DNA from 2 places in the Microbacterium sp. B35-04 genome. Region 1 is predicted to be linked to the other one. Evidence: riboswitches for the same ligand, from Rfam matches in the RefSeq annotation. Region 1 holds a riboswitch; the other holds the start of a gene.

What was found. A riboswitch is a leader RNA that binds a small molecule or an ion and turns the genes downstream of it on or off. The one in region 1 is predicted to bind thiamine pyrophosphate.
Region 2: linked by a shared signal. The riboswitch ahead of B1729_RS19850 (ECF transporter S component) and the one ahead of thiM (hydroxyethylthiazole kinase) in region 1 are both predicted to bind thiamine pyrophosphate.

Annotation. Positions count from the first base shown of each region.
Region 1 covers NZ_MWLP01000139.1:64-6,146, reverse strand. The annotation lists gene B1729_RS19935 (DMT family transporter) at 1-412, opposite strand, end outside; gene recR (recombination mediator RecR) at 556-1,149, opposite strand; gene B1729_RS19925 (DNA polymerase III subunit gamma and tau) at 1,153-3,516, opposite strand; TPP riboswitch at 3,581-3,675, shown strand; gene thiM (hydroxyethylthiazole kinase) at 3,666-4,484, shown strand; gene thiE (thiamine phosphate synthase) at 4,481-5,161, shown strand; partial or broken gene thiD (bifunctional hydroxymethylpyrimidine kinase/phosphomethylpyrimidine kinase) at 5,158-6,083, shown strand, end outside.
Region 2 covers NZ_MWLP01000137.1:185-8,005, forward strand. The annotation lists gene B1729_RS19840 (energy-coupling factor transporter transmembrane component T) at 558-1,364, opposite strand; gene B1729_RS19845 (ABC transporter ATP-binding protein) at 1,361-2,866, opposite strand; gene B1729_RS19850 (ECF transporter S component) at 2,869-3,513, opposite strand; TPP riboswitch at 3,504-3,615, opposite strand; gene B1729_RS19855 (D-alanyl-D-alanine carboxypeptidase) at 3,654-5,447, shown strand; gene B1729_RS19860 (aldo/keto reductase) at 5,540-6,508, opposite strand; gene B1729_RS19865 (enolase C-terminal domain-like protein) at 6,495-7,790, opposite strand.

The sequences.
Region 1 (6,083 bases):
CGATGAAGCCGATGAAGAGCCCGATGCTGCGGGCGGGGCTCAGCACCGAGCGGTCGCCGCCGCCGAACGCGATGATCGCGGCGAACAGCGGGACGGTCGCCACGAGGAGGCCGGTCAGCCCGGACGGCAGCGTCTGCTCGGCATGTCCGAGGAGGAGGAAGGGCCCGGCCATCTCGATGGCACCGAACACCAGCACCCAGCCGATCTTCGCGAACGCGGGGCGCAGCGCCTTCTGCCGGATGGCGAACGGCAGCAGCAGCAGCGCGCCGAGGAGCGTGCGGCCCGCCACCACCGCGGCGGGCGAGTACGACTCCACGGCGATGCTGATGAACAGATACGGGATGCCCCACAGCACCGCCATCGCGGCGAACAGCAGCCACGCACGCGTGTCGAAGCGCTGCGAGGAGTTCATTTGGTGCCTCTCCGTGAAGGGATGGAGGCCGGTGCGCAGATCGCCCGGCCCCGACGCTCGGTATTCCAGCTTCGGGCGACCGAGCGGTGGAGGGCGAGGCGGCCGACCGCCAATCTACGGCGGAGTTCCGACATCCTCCCGGGTCAGACCGACCGTCGTCCTTCGAACGCGCGGCCGAGCGTGACCTCGTCGGCGTACTCGAGGTCGCCGCCGACCGGCAGGCCCGATGCCAGACGCGTGACCGAGATCTCGAGTGTGCGCAGCAGCCGGCTCAAGTAGGTCGCCGTCGCCTCACCCTCGAGATTCGGGTTCGTCGCGAGGATGACCTCCTGCACCGTGCCGTCGGCGAGCCGCTGCATGAGCTGCGTGATGCGCAGGTCGTCGGGGCCGACGCCGGCGATCGGGCTGATGGCGCCGCCGAGGACGTGGTACAGCCCTCGGAACTCCCGCGTTCGCTCGATCGCGGCGACGTCCTTCGCATCTTCCACGACGCAGACGAGCGTCTGGTTGCGGCGCGGGTCGCGGCAGATCGAGCACCGCTCCTGCTCGGAGACGTTGCCGCACACCTCGCAGAAGCGCACGCGCTCGCGCACCACACTGAGCAGCTCGGCGAGATGCGACACGTCGAAGTTGGGCGTCTGCAGGATGTGGAACGCGATGCGCTGCGCCGACTTGGGACCGATCCCGGGCAGGCGGCCGAATTCGTCGATGAGGTCTTGGACGATGCCGTCGTACATGGGCTAGCTGAACCTCGTCGGCGGCTCGTAGGGCTCCTCGCGCAGGAACGTGGCTCCGAGCACCTGGCGCACCACCGCCTCGCCGTAGCGCTGCACGCCGCCATTGCGCGTCGTGACCGCCGGAGTCAGGGGCGGTGCGACCGTCGGCGGCACCGGGACGTCGGCGACGACATCCGGCTGGTCGTCTTCGGTCTCGTCGTCGTCGCGCTCGACGGAGGGGACGACCTCGGTGCGCGGAAGCACGTCGCCCTCGCGGGGCGGCGCCAATGTCGCCACGCGCGTCGCCGTGGCCGCTGCATCTTCGGGCTCGTCGTCGACCGCGAACTGGCCGGGCGTCTCGACAGGCATCGCCGCCGGGCCCGGGTCGGGCGGTGGAGCGTCGTCGTCGGAGGGGATCGCGGCGACGGCCCAATCGGTGACCGGTGCGGCCGCAGCAGAGGCGGCGGACGGCGCGGCGTGTGCCGACGGGCGAGACGCGCGCGCCGACGCCGGCCGGCCGGCCGTCGAGCCGCCGGGTGCTGCGGCGCGGGACGCCGACGCGGGCGCCTGCGCCTGCGCCGGCGGCGAAGCGGATGCCTGCGGCGAGACAGATGCCTGCGGCGACACGGATGCCTGCGGCGACACGGATGCCTGCGGCGACGGGGTCGGCGCGGTGGAGGCCGCGCGCCGCGACGCGAGCGCTTCCGTTGCGGACGATTCACGCTGCTCCTGGCGCCCGGGAACCGCCGCGGCGCGACCGCCCGCGGGACCCGCCGAGTCACCCGAGCTGCCCGCAGCGGGACCGCCCGGCCCACCGCCGGCATCATGACGGGCGATGTACTTCACACGGATGCCGAGCACAGCCAGAATCGCCTGGCGAAGGTCTTCGCTGGGGCCCTTGCCAGCGGCGAGCTGCTTGAACTTGGCGACGTCGCTCTGGCTGGCGAACGCCAGCGTCAGCACGTCATCGTCGAGCGCTGCGGTGCGCGCACCCGACGCGAGCATCCACGACGAGCGGCTGACGTTCTCGAGGTGGCCGAGCACCTGCGGCCAGGCCGCTTGCAGCCGCTCGAGCGTGACCGGTCCGGCCGGCGCCGGCTCGGCGGGCGCGGTGGTCGGCGCCGCGGACTGTGTCGCGGTGGTCGGCGCAGGCGCGGTGGTGGGCGCTGGAGCGGTGGTCGGCGTGGCAGCGGGAGCGGGCGCGGGCGCGGCGGCCGGCGCACTCACGGCGGCGGGCGTCGCGGTAGCGGTGGGCGCAGCCGCGGGCACCGCCGCAGGCGCACTGCCCGCTCCGCGCGCGAGCACGCGCGCGACCATGAGCTCGAGCTGGAGCCGGGGCGAGGTCGCGCCGGTCATGTCATCGAGCGTGGCGATGACGAGGTCGGCGATGTGCGAGAGACGCGACGTGCCGAACGCGTCGGCCTGACGCTGCATGCGCGCGAGGTCCTCGGCGGACACGCCACGCAGCACCGCGGCAGCGCCCTGACCGGTCGCCGACACGACGATGAGGTCGCGCAGGCGCTCGAGCAGATCGTCGACGAAGCGGCGCGGGTCCTGACCGGTCTGCACGACGCGGTCGACCGCCGCGAACGCCGCCGCGGCGTCGGAGCCGGCGAAGGCGTCGACCACCTCGTCGAGCAGCTCGGCGTGCGTGTAGCCGAGCAGCGCGACGGCGCGCGCATACGTGACCTTCGCGTCCTCGGAGCCGGCGATCAACTGGTCGAGCAGCGACAGCGTGTCTCGCGGGGAGCCGCCGCCGGCGCGCACGACGAGCGGCAGCACGCCCCGCTCGACGTCGACGCCCTCCTGCCCGCACAGCTGCTCGACGTACTCGAGCATGGCCGCCGGCGGCACCAGGCGGAACGGATAGTGGTGGGTACGCGAGCGGATCGTGCCGATGACCTTCTCGGGCTCGGTCGTCGCGAAGATGAACTTGACGTGGTCGGGCGGCTCTTCGACGAGCTTGAGCAGGGCGTTGAAGCCCTGCGGCGTGACCATGTGCGCCTCGTCGAGGATGAAGATCTTGAACCGGTCGCGGGCCGGGGCGAACACGGCCCGCTCGCGCAGGTCGCGGGCGTCGTCGACGCCGTTGTGGCTCGCGGCGTCGATCTCGACGACGTCGAGCGAGCCACCGCCGCCGCGGCCGAGCTCGACGCAGCTGTCGCACTCGCCGCAGGGCGTGTCGGTCGGTCCCTGGGCGCAGTTCAGGCAGCGCGCCAGAATGCGCGCCGACGTGGTCTTTCCGCAGCCTCGAGGGCCCGAGAAGAGGTACGCGTGCCCGACCCGGTCGCTGCGCAGCGCCGTCATGAGCGGTTCGGTGACCTGCGACTGCCCGATCATCTCGCCGAACGACTCGGGTCGGTAACGGCGATAGAGGGCGGTGGTCACTCCCCCAGCCTACGGCGTGGTGCCGACATCGCGGTGGCCGCTCGCGCCGCCTGCTAGATTGCTCGGCAGTGACACGGGGTGCCCGCGCGGCGGGCTGAGAAGACACCCGTCGAACCTGATCTCGATCATGCGAGCGAAGGGATGTCGCGATGAACGCGCGCGCCGAAGACCACCTGTCCACCCTCTCCCCCGCCGCCGGGCTGACGGCGCTGCGCGAGGCCTCGCCCTTGGTGCAATGCATCACCAACGCGGTGGTGACGAACTTCACCGCCAACGCCCTCCTCGCCGTCGGCGCGGCGCCGGCGATGTGCGACATCCCGGGTGAGGCGGGACTGTTCGCAGGCGTCGCCGACGGTGTGCTGGTCAACCTCGGCACCCCGACCGCCGAGCAGCGCGATGCCGCCCGCGAGGCCGTTCGTCACACGTCGCGGTGGGTGCTCGACCCCGTCGCGGTCGGTGTGCTCCCGGTGCGCACGGCTCTCGCGGCCGAATTGCTCGAGCACCGTCCGGCGATCATCCGCGGCAACGCCTCCGAGATCCTTGCGCTGGCCGGTGAGGGCGCCGGTGGTCGCGGCGTCGATGCCACGGACGGCACGGATGCCGCAGCCGGCGCCGCGCGATCGCTCGCGCTGCGGTCCGGCGGCGTGGTCGCCGTGTCGGGCCCGGTAGATCTCGTGACCGACGGCGAGCGTATCGTGCGGATCCACGGCGGCCACGCGCTCCTCACCCGCGTCACCGGCGGCGGCTGCTCGCTCGGCGCGGTGATGGCCGCGCTGCTCGGTGTGTGCGCCCCGCTGGAGGCTGCGGTATCGGCATCCGCCCTCTACGCGGTCGCCTCGGAGCGGGCCGCGGCGCGGTCGGAGGGGCCGGGATCGTTCGCCGTGGCCTTCCTGGATGCGCTCGACGCCGTGGCAGCGGCGCCCGCCGAACTCGATGCGCGCGTCGCGGGCGCGCTCGCGGCTCGATGATCCGCACCGCCGGGCGCCTCGCGGTGCATCTCGTGACCGACGACCGCGTGCCGTTCGACCGGCTGCTCGACGTCGTCGACGCCGCGGTCGGCGCAGGAGTCGACGTCGTTCAGCTGCGCGCCAAGTCCGTCAGCGCGCGCGAACTGCTGCGGCAGGCGGTGCGGATGGCGGATGTCGTCGACCGCCGCTGCCTGCTCCTGATCAACGACCGCGTCGACGTCGCGGTCGCCGCCCGCGATGCGGGAGCACGCGTCGACGGCGTCCACCTCGGCCAGGCCGACCTGCCGCCTGAGACGGCGCGACGCCTGCTCGGCGCGGACGCCGTCATCGGGTGGACGGCGAACTCGCCGGAGCACCGGGCTGCAGCATCCGCTCTGCTCTCCGGCACCGTCGACTACCTCGGAGTCGGCGTGATCCGGCCGACCTCCACCAAACCCGACCACCCGCCGGCGCTCGGCATCGACGGCTTCGCAGCGTTCGCGACGAGCACGAGGGTGCCCTGCGTCGCGATCGGCGGAGTGCGCCTGAGCGACGTCGCACCGCTGCGGGAAGCCGGCGCAGCCGGTGTCGCGGTGGTCTCGGCGATCTGCGGAGCCGACGATCCCGCTGCGGCGTCGCGCGCCCTCCGCAGCGCCGCCGACGCGCTCACGCTCGAGGCCCAGGAGGTGGCGCGGTGAGCGGCGCGCTCGTCGCGCAACCCGCCGTCGAGGAGGCGCCGCATCGCGGGCACGCGATCCCGCGCGTGCTGAGCATCGCCGGCACCGACCCCACGGGCGGCGCGGGCATCCACGCCGACCTCAAGTCCATCGCCGCGCTGGGCGGCTACGGCATGGCGGTGGTGACCGCCCTCGTCGCCCAGAACACACGCGGCGTGCGCGAGGTGCATGTGCCGCCGACGGCGTTCCTCGTCGCGCAGCTCGACGCCGTGTCGGATGACGTCGAGATCGACGCAGTGAAGATCGGGATGCTGCAGTCCGCCGAGATCATCGGCGCCGTGCGGGAGTGGCTCGACCGCGTGCGCCCGCCGATCGTCGTGCTCGACCCGGTCATGGTGGCGACCAGCGGCGACCGGCTGCTCGACCCCGCCGCCGAGGAGGCGCTGCGCGCACTCGCGCGCGAGGTGGATCTCATCACCCCGAACCTCGCGGAGCTGGCCGTGCTCGTCCGCCGCCCACGGGCGACAGCCTGGGTGCAGGCACTCGCCGACGCGCGGGCTCTCGCGAGCGAGACGGGGACGGCAGTGCTGCTCAAGGGCGGGCATCTCGACGGCGCGGACTGCCCCGACGCGGTCGTGGCGGCCGACGGTGCGGTCCACGAGGTCGGCGGCACACGCGTCGCGACCCGGAACACCCACGGCACGGGCTGCTCGCTCTCGTCTGCGATGGCGACCCTCCGCGCGGGCGGTGCGACGTGGCCCGATGCCCTGGTGCGCGCGAAGACGTGGCTCACCGGCGCGCTCGCGCACGCCGACGCTCTGGGGGTGGGTGAGGGCAACGGCCCGATCGACCACTTCCACGAACAGCGGTTCGCGGCTGGGCCCCCACCGCCGGAGGCTCCGCTCGACCCGCCTGGGCCCCCGCCGCCGGAGGCTCCGCTCGA
Region 2 (7,821 bases), on a different contig from region 1:
GGCAAACGCCGGTTCTCGGCATCCGGAGTCCCGCGATGTCCGGACCGCACCTGCCGCCTCGGCACGAGTGCGGCGTGCAGTCCAGGAAACGCCGGTTCTCGGCATCCCGAATCCCGCGATGTCCGGACCGCACCTGCCGCCTCGGCACGAGTGCGGCGTGCGGTCCAGGAGACGCCGGTTTGCGGCATCCGGAATCCCGCGATGTCCGGACCGTGCCTGCTGCCTGGGCACGGGCGAGGCGCGCGGTCCAGGAGACGCCGGTTTGCGGCATCCGGGATCCCGCGATGTCCGGACCGCACCCGCTGCCTTTGCACGAGTGAGGCGCGCGGTCCAGGAGACGCCGGTTTGCGGCATCCGGAATCCCGCGATGTCCGGACCGCACCCGCTGCCTGGGCACGAGTGAGGCGCGCGGTCCAGGAGACGCCGGTTTGCGGCATCCGGGATCCCGCGATGTCCGGACCGCACACCGGTGGCGGACCGCATCCACCGGTGGCGGACCGCATCCACCGGTGCCGGGACGCACCCACCGGTGCCGGGCCGCACCCACCGGTGCGCGGTCAGGACCAGACGAAGCGGAAAGTCCCGGCGATGACAGCGGCGCCGATGGCGGCGGCCATGATCGCGGCGCCGCCGAGGAGCGCCACGAGGTCGCGCGGATGCAGGCGCGAGGGCCGCGACCAGGTGCGGGGGATGTCGGAACCGAAGCCGCGCGCCTCCATCGCCATCGCGAGTTTGGTGCCCCGTCGCACCGCGAACACGAGCAGGACGAACGCCATGGAGAAGAAGCGGCGGATCGCGCCGCTGTCGCCCACGCCGCGCGCGCGACGCGCGAGGCCCATGCTGCGCCAGTCGTCGAGGAAGAGGCCCAGCGTGCGCGTGCCGGCGAGCACCCCGAGCACGAACCGGCTCGGCAGCTTCGCGACCTGCGCGAGGGCGTCGGCGAGCTCGGTCGGATCGGTGCGACCGAACAGAAGGATCGTCGGCAGCGCGAGGGCGAGCACGCGCACGCACACTGCGACGGCCAGCGCGATCGAGTCGTCGCTGATCGTCGCGTACCAGAACGACCAGTAGACGGTCCCGCCCGGCTCGGCGTACAGCAGCATGCTGATGCCCGCGACGGGTGCGAAGACGAGGATGGGCAGCATCCGCTTCAGCACCGTCATGGCGCCGAGGCCCGTCAGCGGGATGCAGGCGAGCTGCAGGGCGATCGCGACGACGGCGCTCGTGACGTCGATCGAGGCGAACAGCGGCACCGACAGCAGCAGCGCGAGCGCGATCTTGGTGACCGGGTTGACGCCGTCCAACCACGCCCTCCGCTCGGCCGCGACATCGTCCGCGCCGGTGCGCGGAGCGACGGCGGTCACGATCGCACCCGCGCCGGCAGCGTCCCCACGCCCCTACTGCTGGCCGACCCCACGCCCCCGAGATCGATGCGGTGCCCGCCGAGGTGGCGCAGCACGTCCTCGTCGTGCGTGACGGCGACGACGGTGGTGCCCGCGTCGATCTCGGACTGCAGCAGCTGCACGAGCTCGACCCAGCCGCGGCGGTCCTGCCCGAATGTCGGCTCGTCGAGCACGATCACCGGCGGCGCGTCGGCGAGTACGGTCGCCACCGAGAGGCGGCGCTTCTGTCCCCCCGACAGCGTGAACGGATTCGCGGCCGCCAGCGGCGCCAGGTGCAGGCGCTCGAGCAGCTCGTCGACGATCGCGTCGACCGCCGCCGGGTCCACTCCGCGCGAGCGCGGCCCGATCGCGAGCTCATCGCGGACGGTTGACGCGAGGAACTGGTGCTCCGGCTCCTGGAACACCGTGCCGATCCGCGTGAGCAGCTCGCGAGAGGTCCACCGCGACGGCCGGCGGCCCGACCGCCCGGCGAGCTCGGCGGCGGCCAGCACCTCGCCCGCCGCCTCCGGCAGCAGCCCGGCGAGGGTGAGCGCGAGGGTGGACTTGCCGGCGCCGTTGCGGCCGGTGATCACCGTGGCCGCGCCGCGCGGCACGCGGACATCGAGTCCGGCGCGCACGACCGTACGTCCATCGCGCGAGATCGAGAGTGCGGATGCCGCGACCGCCGCCGGCGCGTCGGCCGGCGCCGCCGCCCGCACCGGCAGATCGACCGGGCGACCGGGCACCCACACCCCCGCCGCGGCGAGCGCCTCGCCGTGACGGGCGAAGACCTCGGCCGGCGTGCCGTCGGCGAGCAGCCCGCCGTCGGCGCCGACGACGATGACCCGGTCCATCAGGTCGGCCCACACCGCCGTGCGGTGCTCGATCACCACGAGCGTCGCCCCGGTCTCGCCGAGCGCGTGCTCGATGCTCGCGCGCACCTCACGGACGCCGTCGGGATCGAGATTCGCGGTCGGCTCGTCGAGCAGCAGCACACCGGGGCGCATCGCGAGCACCCCGGCCAGGGCGAGGCGCTGCTTCTGCCCTCCCGAGAGCGACTTCGTCGGCCGGGCAAGAGGCACGTCGAGCCCGACCGCCTGGAGCGCGTCAGCCACGCGCGCCGGGATGTCGGCGGCCGGCACCCCGAGGTTCTCGCAGCCGAAGGCGACGTCGTCGCCGACCTTCGACAGGACCACGCCGGCGTCGGGGTCCTGCAGCACCAGCCCGACGCGGCCGCGGTGCGCCTCCGCCCGCTCGCCGTCGACGAGGAGCGAGCCGGTCTCGTCGCCCTCGTCGGCGCCGCCGAGGAGGCCGGCCATGCCGGCGAGCAGCGTCGACTTGCCGGCGCCCGAGGCGCCGAGGAGCAGCACACGCTCCCCCGGCTCGATCGTGAACGAGACGTCGCGGACGGCGGGCGCCCGCCGTCCGGCGTAGCGCCACCCCCAGCCCGCCGCGGTGATGCGAGCCGGGCCGGTCGCGACCATCGTCAGACCTCGCGGCGCGCTTCGCGTCCTGCCGCGAAGCGGTTGAGCGCGCCGGTGGCCGCGAGCGCCCGCACCGCGAGCCAGCCGACGAGACCGGCGAGCAGAGCGCCCGACACGATGAGCGACACGAGGTAGATCGCGTTGAACTCGAGCGTCTTGAGAATGTTGGGCGAGCTGCCGTAGAAGAGCTCGAACACCCAGGCGCCCACTGCCGCGCCGGCGCCGGCGAGCATGGCGACGGGGAGCGTGAAGCGGCGGTACAGGAAGGCGGCGAAGATCAGCTCGGCACCGAGGCCCTGGACGAGGCCCGACAGCAGGGTCGACACACCCCAAACATTGCCGATGAGCATCGAGACGATCGCGGCGATCACCTCGACGAGCAGTGCGGCGCCGGGCTTGCGGATCACCAGACCGCCGATCACGCCGCCGATCAGCCAGATGCCGACGGCGAGGCCGCCGAGGCCGGGCGTGAGGCCGTCCATGGCCGTGAACCACGCGTATCCCACCGTGTTCCAGGCCCAGAAGACGAGCCCGATGGCGACGCCGAGAACGGCGGCGACGACGATGTCGACGACCCGCCACCGCAGGCTGCGCGCGCTCTGCGGAGTGGCCGCAACGGGGGTGGATGCGGACGTGGACGTGTGCATAAGAACTCCTCCCTGCGCCGGCATGATCCGGATCAGGTTCGACGGTCGAAGCGTGGGTCGCTTCCTCTCAGCCCGGCTCACCGGACTCCCGTGGTTGTGTGACGTCAGTATACCGCCGCGATGACGGGTATTTTGGGTGGATGACCCTCGACGACGCCCCTGTACCCACGCGCCGCGCGCGCCGGGCGCAGACCGGCGACGTGCCGATCGCTCCCGGGTCCCACCCTTCGGAAAGCGGCATCCTGACCGTCGCCACGGGCGAGACGGTCGTGACGCCGCCCGGCAGCAGCACCGCTCCGGACGACGTGCCGGCCATCCCGTCGACGATCGCCACCGTGCCGCTGGGCGATCACGCTGCGACCAGCCCCACGGTGCCCGTGTTCGAGGCGGCGCCGGTGTTCGAGGCGGCGCCGGTGGTCGCGGCCGCTCCCGTGTTTCAGGCGGCGCCGATGTTCGAGGCCGCGCCGCAGACGGGATCGGTGATCCCGGGGCTCGTCCCCGAGCCCACGGTGCCTGTCGCGACCTGGGATCCCACCGGTCACACCGCCCTCCCCGAGGCCGCCGATGACCGGGTCGAGGGCGCCGCGACAGCCGGCGGTCGCATGGCGCTCGCCTGGGTCGACGAGACGACTGTCGGCCGCGCCGCGGCTCCGGGCGATCTGGCGGCTGCCGCCACCCCCTACGTCACCGTCGACGCCGACCTGCTGTCCGACGCCCCTCGACGCTCGCCGCTGCGTGCTGGTGTCGTCGTTCCCACGCTCGCGATCGCCGCGGCGTTCGGGGCCTACGCGGCGACGACGCTGCTGTGGCCGCTCCACGCCGTCGCCCCCACCGTCATCGCGATGGAGGTCCAGCCGATCGCGGCTCCCGCCGCCGCGCCGGTGTGGCCCGCGGAGGGCAGTGCTGCCGAAGGTGTCGCCGGCATCTCGGGCGCCCTCGCGTCCAGCGCCGATCCCGACGCGATCGCCAGCATCACCAAGGTCGTGACCGCGCTCGTCGTCCTCGAGGAGATGCCGCTGGCGCTGGGCGAGCAGGGCCCCGAGTTCCGCTTCACGTCGGCCGACCGCTCCCGCTACTGGCAGTACCTCAGCAACGGCGAATCGGCCCTCAACGTGCCGGTCAACGGCTCCCTCACCGAGTACCAGATGCTCGAGGGCATCCTCGTCGGCTCCGCCAACAACTACGCCGACCGCCTGGCGCAGAGCATCTGGCCCTCGGATGCCGTCTTCGCCTCGGCGGCATCGTCCTGGCTGGCCGCACACGGCGTGCCCGGCGTGACCGTGTTCGAGCCGACGGGCATGGACCCTCGCAACACCGCCAGCGCCGAGGCGCTCGTGGTGCTCGCGCAGAAGGCCCTCGCGCATCCGGTGATCGCCGAGATCGTCGCGAAGCAGTCCGTCGACCTGCCCGGCGCCGGAAACGTCAAGAACACGAACGGCCTGCTCGCCGATCCGGGCGTCGTCGGCATCAAGACGGGAACGCTGGATGCCTGGAACCTGCTGTCGGCGAAGGACATCACGGTCGGCGACACGACGGTGCGCCTGTACGCCTCGGTGCTGGGTCAGCCCGACGACGAGGCCCGGCTCGCCGCCTCACGCGCGATCTACGCACAGCTCGAGGCGGAGCTGCAGCTGAAGCCCTCGGTCACGGCGAACACCGTCGCCGGCCAGGTCGAGACCCTGTGGGGCGACGAAGTCGACGTCATCACCTCGGGCGATGCGTCGGTGATCCTGTGGAACGGCGGCAGCGGCACGGTCACCCCTGCCTACGACCTCGACGAGAGCCGCGACGCGGGCGACGTGATCGGCTCGCTCACCGTGACCGGACCGCTCGATGAGACCGCCGTCGACCTGCAGCTCGCCGCCGACATCACCGACCCGTCGCCGTGGTGGCGGCTCACGCACCCGCTGGACCTGTTCGGCCTCAACGGCTGACGCCCCGCTCGTCAGCCGGCGGACGGATGCCCGACGACGCCCTTGCGCAGCAGTGCGTCGCCGTACGTGCGGGTCTCGCCCGGTTCCCTTCGTCAGCGGATGAGGCCTTCGGCGGCCAGGTCGTCCCACAGCGCGCCGGGGATGTCGACCGCCATCAGCTCCGCGTTCCGGCGCAGCTGCTCGGGTCGGCTCCCGCCCACGACGACCGAGCGGACGGCCGGCTCCCGCAGCGCGAACTGCACCGCTGCAGCCGGCAGCGGCACGTCGTGGGCGCGACAGACGGCGACGATGCGCTGCAGGTGCTGCCACAGCGGCTCCGGCATCCGTCCGTACTCGTACCGGTCGTCGCGAGAGGGCTCGTCCTTCGCCAGCAGGCCGGAATTGAACACGGATGCCGCGACCACGCCGGTCTCGTGCTCGTGGCACGCGGGGAGCACCTCCTCGGCGGCAGGCTGCTCGAGCAGCGTGTAGCGGCCCGCGACCATGATGAGATCGAGATCGGCGCTGCGCACGGCCGCGGCGAGCGCGTCGGCGGTCATCGAGCCGATGCCGACGGCGTCGACGGCACCCTCCGCGCGGAGCTGCTCGAGTGCCGGGAAGGCCTCCTGCAGCGCGAGGTCGAGGTCGTGGCGCTCGGGGTCGTGCAGGTAGAGGATGTCGACCCGGTCGAGCCCGAGGCGGTCGAGCGACTCGTCGAGGCTGGCGCGGATGCCGGCCTCGGAGAAGTCCCACTCGCGGCGCAGCGTCGTGCGCACGTGGAAGTCGGCGGCGAGGTCGAGCGCGCCGTCGTCGTGGGGGTTCGCACGGAGCAGCCTCCCCGCCTTCGTCGAGATCACGAACTCGTCGCGGGGCTTCGTCTGCAGGAACGCGCCGAGCCGCCGCTCCGAGAGGCCGAGGCCGTAGTGCGGCGCGGTATCGAAGTAGCGGATGCCGCTCTCCCACGCGGTCTCGAGGATGGCCCAGGACTGCCCGTCGGTGAGCTCGCGGAAGAGGTTGCCGATGTTCGCGGCGCCGTAGCCGAGGCGGGTCAGCGCGGGCGTGCGCGGCTCAGACGGCGACACGAGCGGCCTTCCACTCGTACTCCGCGCGGCTCGCGGCCTTCATCTCCATGCCGATCCCCGGTGCGAGCGGGGCGCGGTAGGCGCCTCCCTGCACATCGGTCGGCACGACGAAGTGCTCGTGCAGGTGGTCTACGTACTCGATCATGCGACCTTCGCGGCTGCCGCTGACCGCCACGAAGTCGAACATCGAGAGGTGCTGCACCGCCTCGCACAGCCCGACGCCCCCGGCGTGCGGGCACACCGGCACACCGAACTTCGCAGCGAGCAGCAGGTTCGCGATGTTCTCGTTGACGCCGCCGACGCGCGCGGCGTCGATTTGCATGACCGCGATGGCGTCCGCCTGCAGCAGCTGCTTGAAGATCACGCGGTTCTGGGCATGTTCGCCGGTCGCCACGCGCACGGGGGCGACGCCGCGGGCGATCTCGGCATGGCCCAGCACGTCGTCGGGGCTCGTGGGCTCTTCGATCCACGCGATGCCGAACTCGGCGAGCGCGTTCACCCAGGCGATGGCCTCCGACACCTCCCAGCGCTGATTCGCGTCGATCGCGATCGGGAAGTCGGGCCCGCACACCTCGCGGGCGACGCGCAGGCGGCGGATGTCGTCCTCGAGGTCGGCGCCGACCTTGAGCTTGATCTGGCCGAAGCCGTCGGCGATCGCCTCACGGCAGAGTCGCGCGAGCTTCTCGTCGGAGTAGCCGAGCCACCCGGGGCTGGTGGTGTAGGCCGGGAAGCCGCTCGCGAGCAGTTCGCGCTCGCGGTCGGCGCGGCCGGGCTCGGCGTCGCGGAGGATCTGAAGCGCGTCCTCGGGGGTCAGCGCGTTGGTGAGGTAGCGGAAGTCGACGAGCGCAACGATCTCCTCGGGGCTCATGCGTGAGAGCAGCTGCCAGAGCGGGAGCCCGGCGCGCTTGGCCTTGATGTCCCACAGCGCGTTCACGACCGCGCCGATCGCCATGTGCATGACGCCCTTCTCAGGGCCCAGCCAGCGCAGCTGCGAGTCGCCGATGAGCTCGCGATTCGTCGCCCCCATGTCATCCAGGAGCGGCTCCAGCTCACGACCGACCAGGTGCGCGGCGAGGGCGTCGAGCGCCGCGACCTGCACGTCGTTGCCCCGGCCGATCGTGAACACGAAGGCGTGCCCGTCGGCGCGGTCTGCAGTGTCCGTCACGATGCGGAGGTAGGCCGCGGAGTAGTCGGGATCGGGGTTCATCGCGTCGGAGCCGTCGAGGCTGAGCGATGTGGGGAATCGAATGTCTGTCGTCTCGAACGCGACGATGCGGCTCACGGGGCGGTCTCCTGCGGTTGCGGCTCGCGAG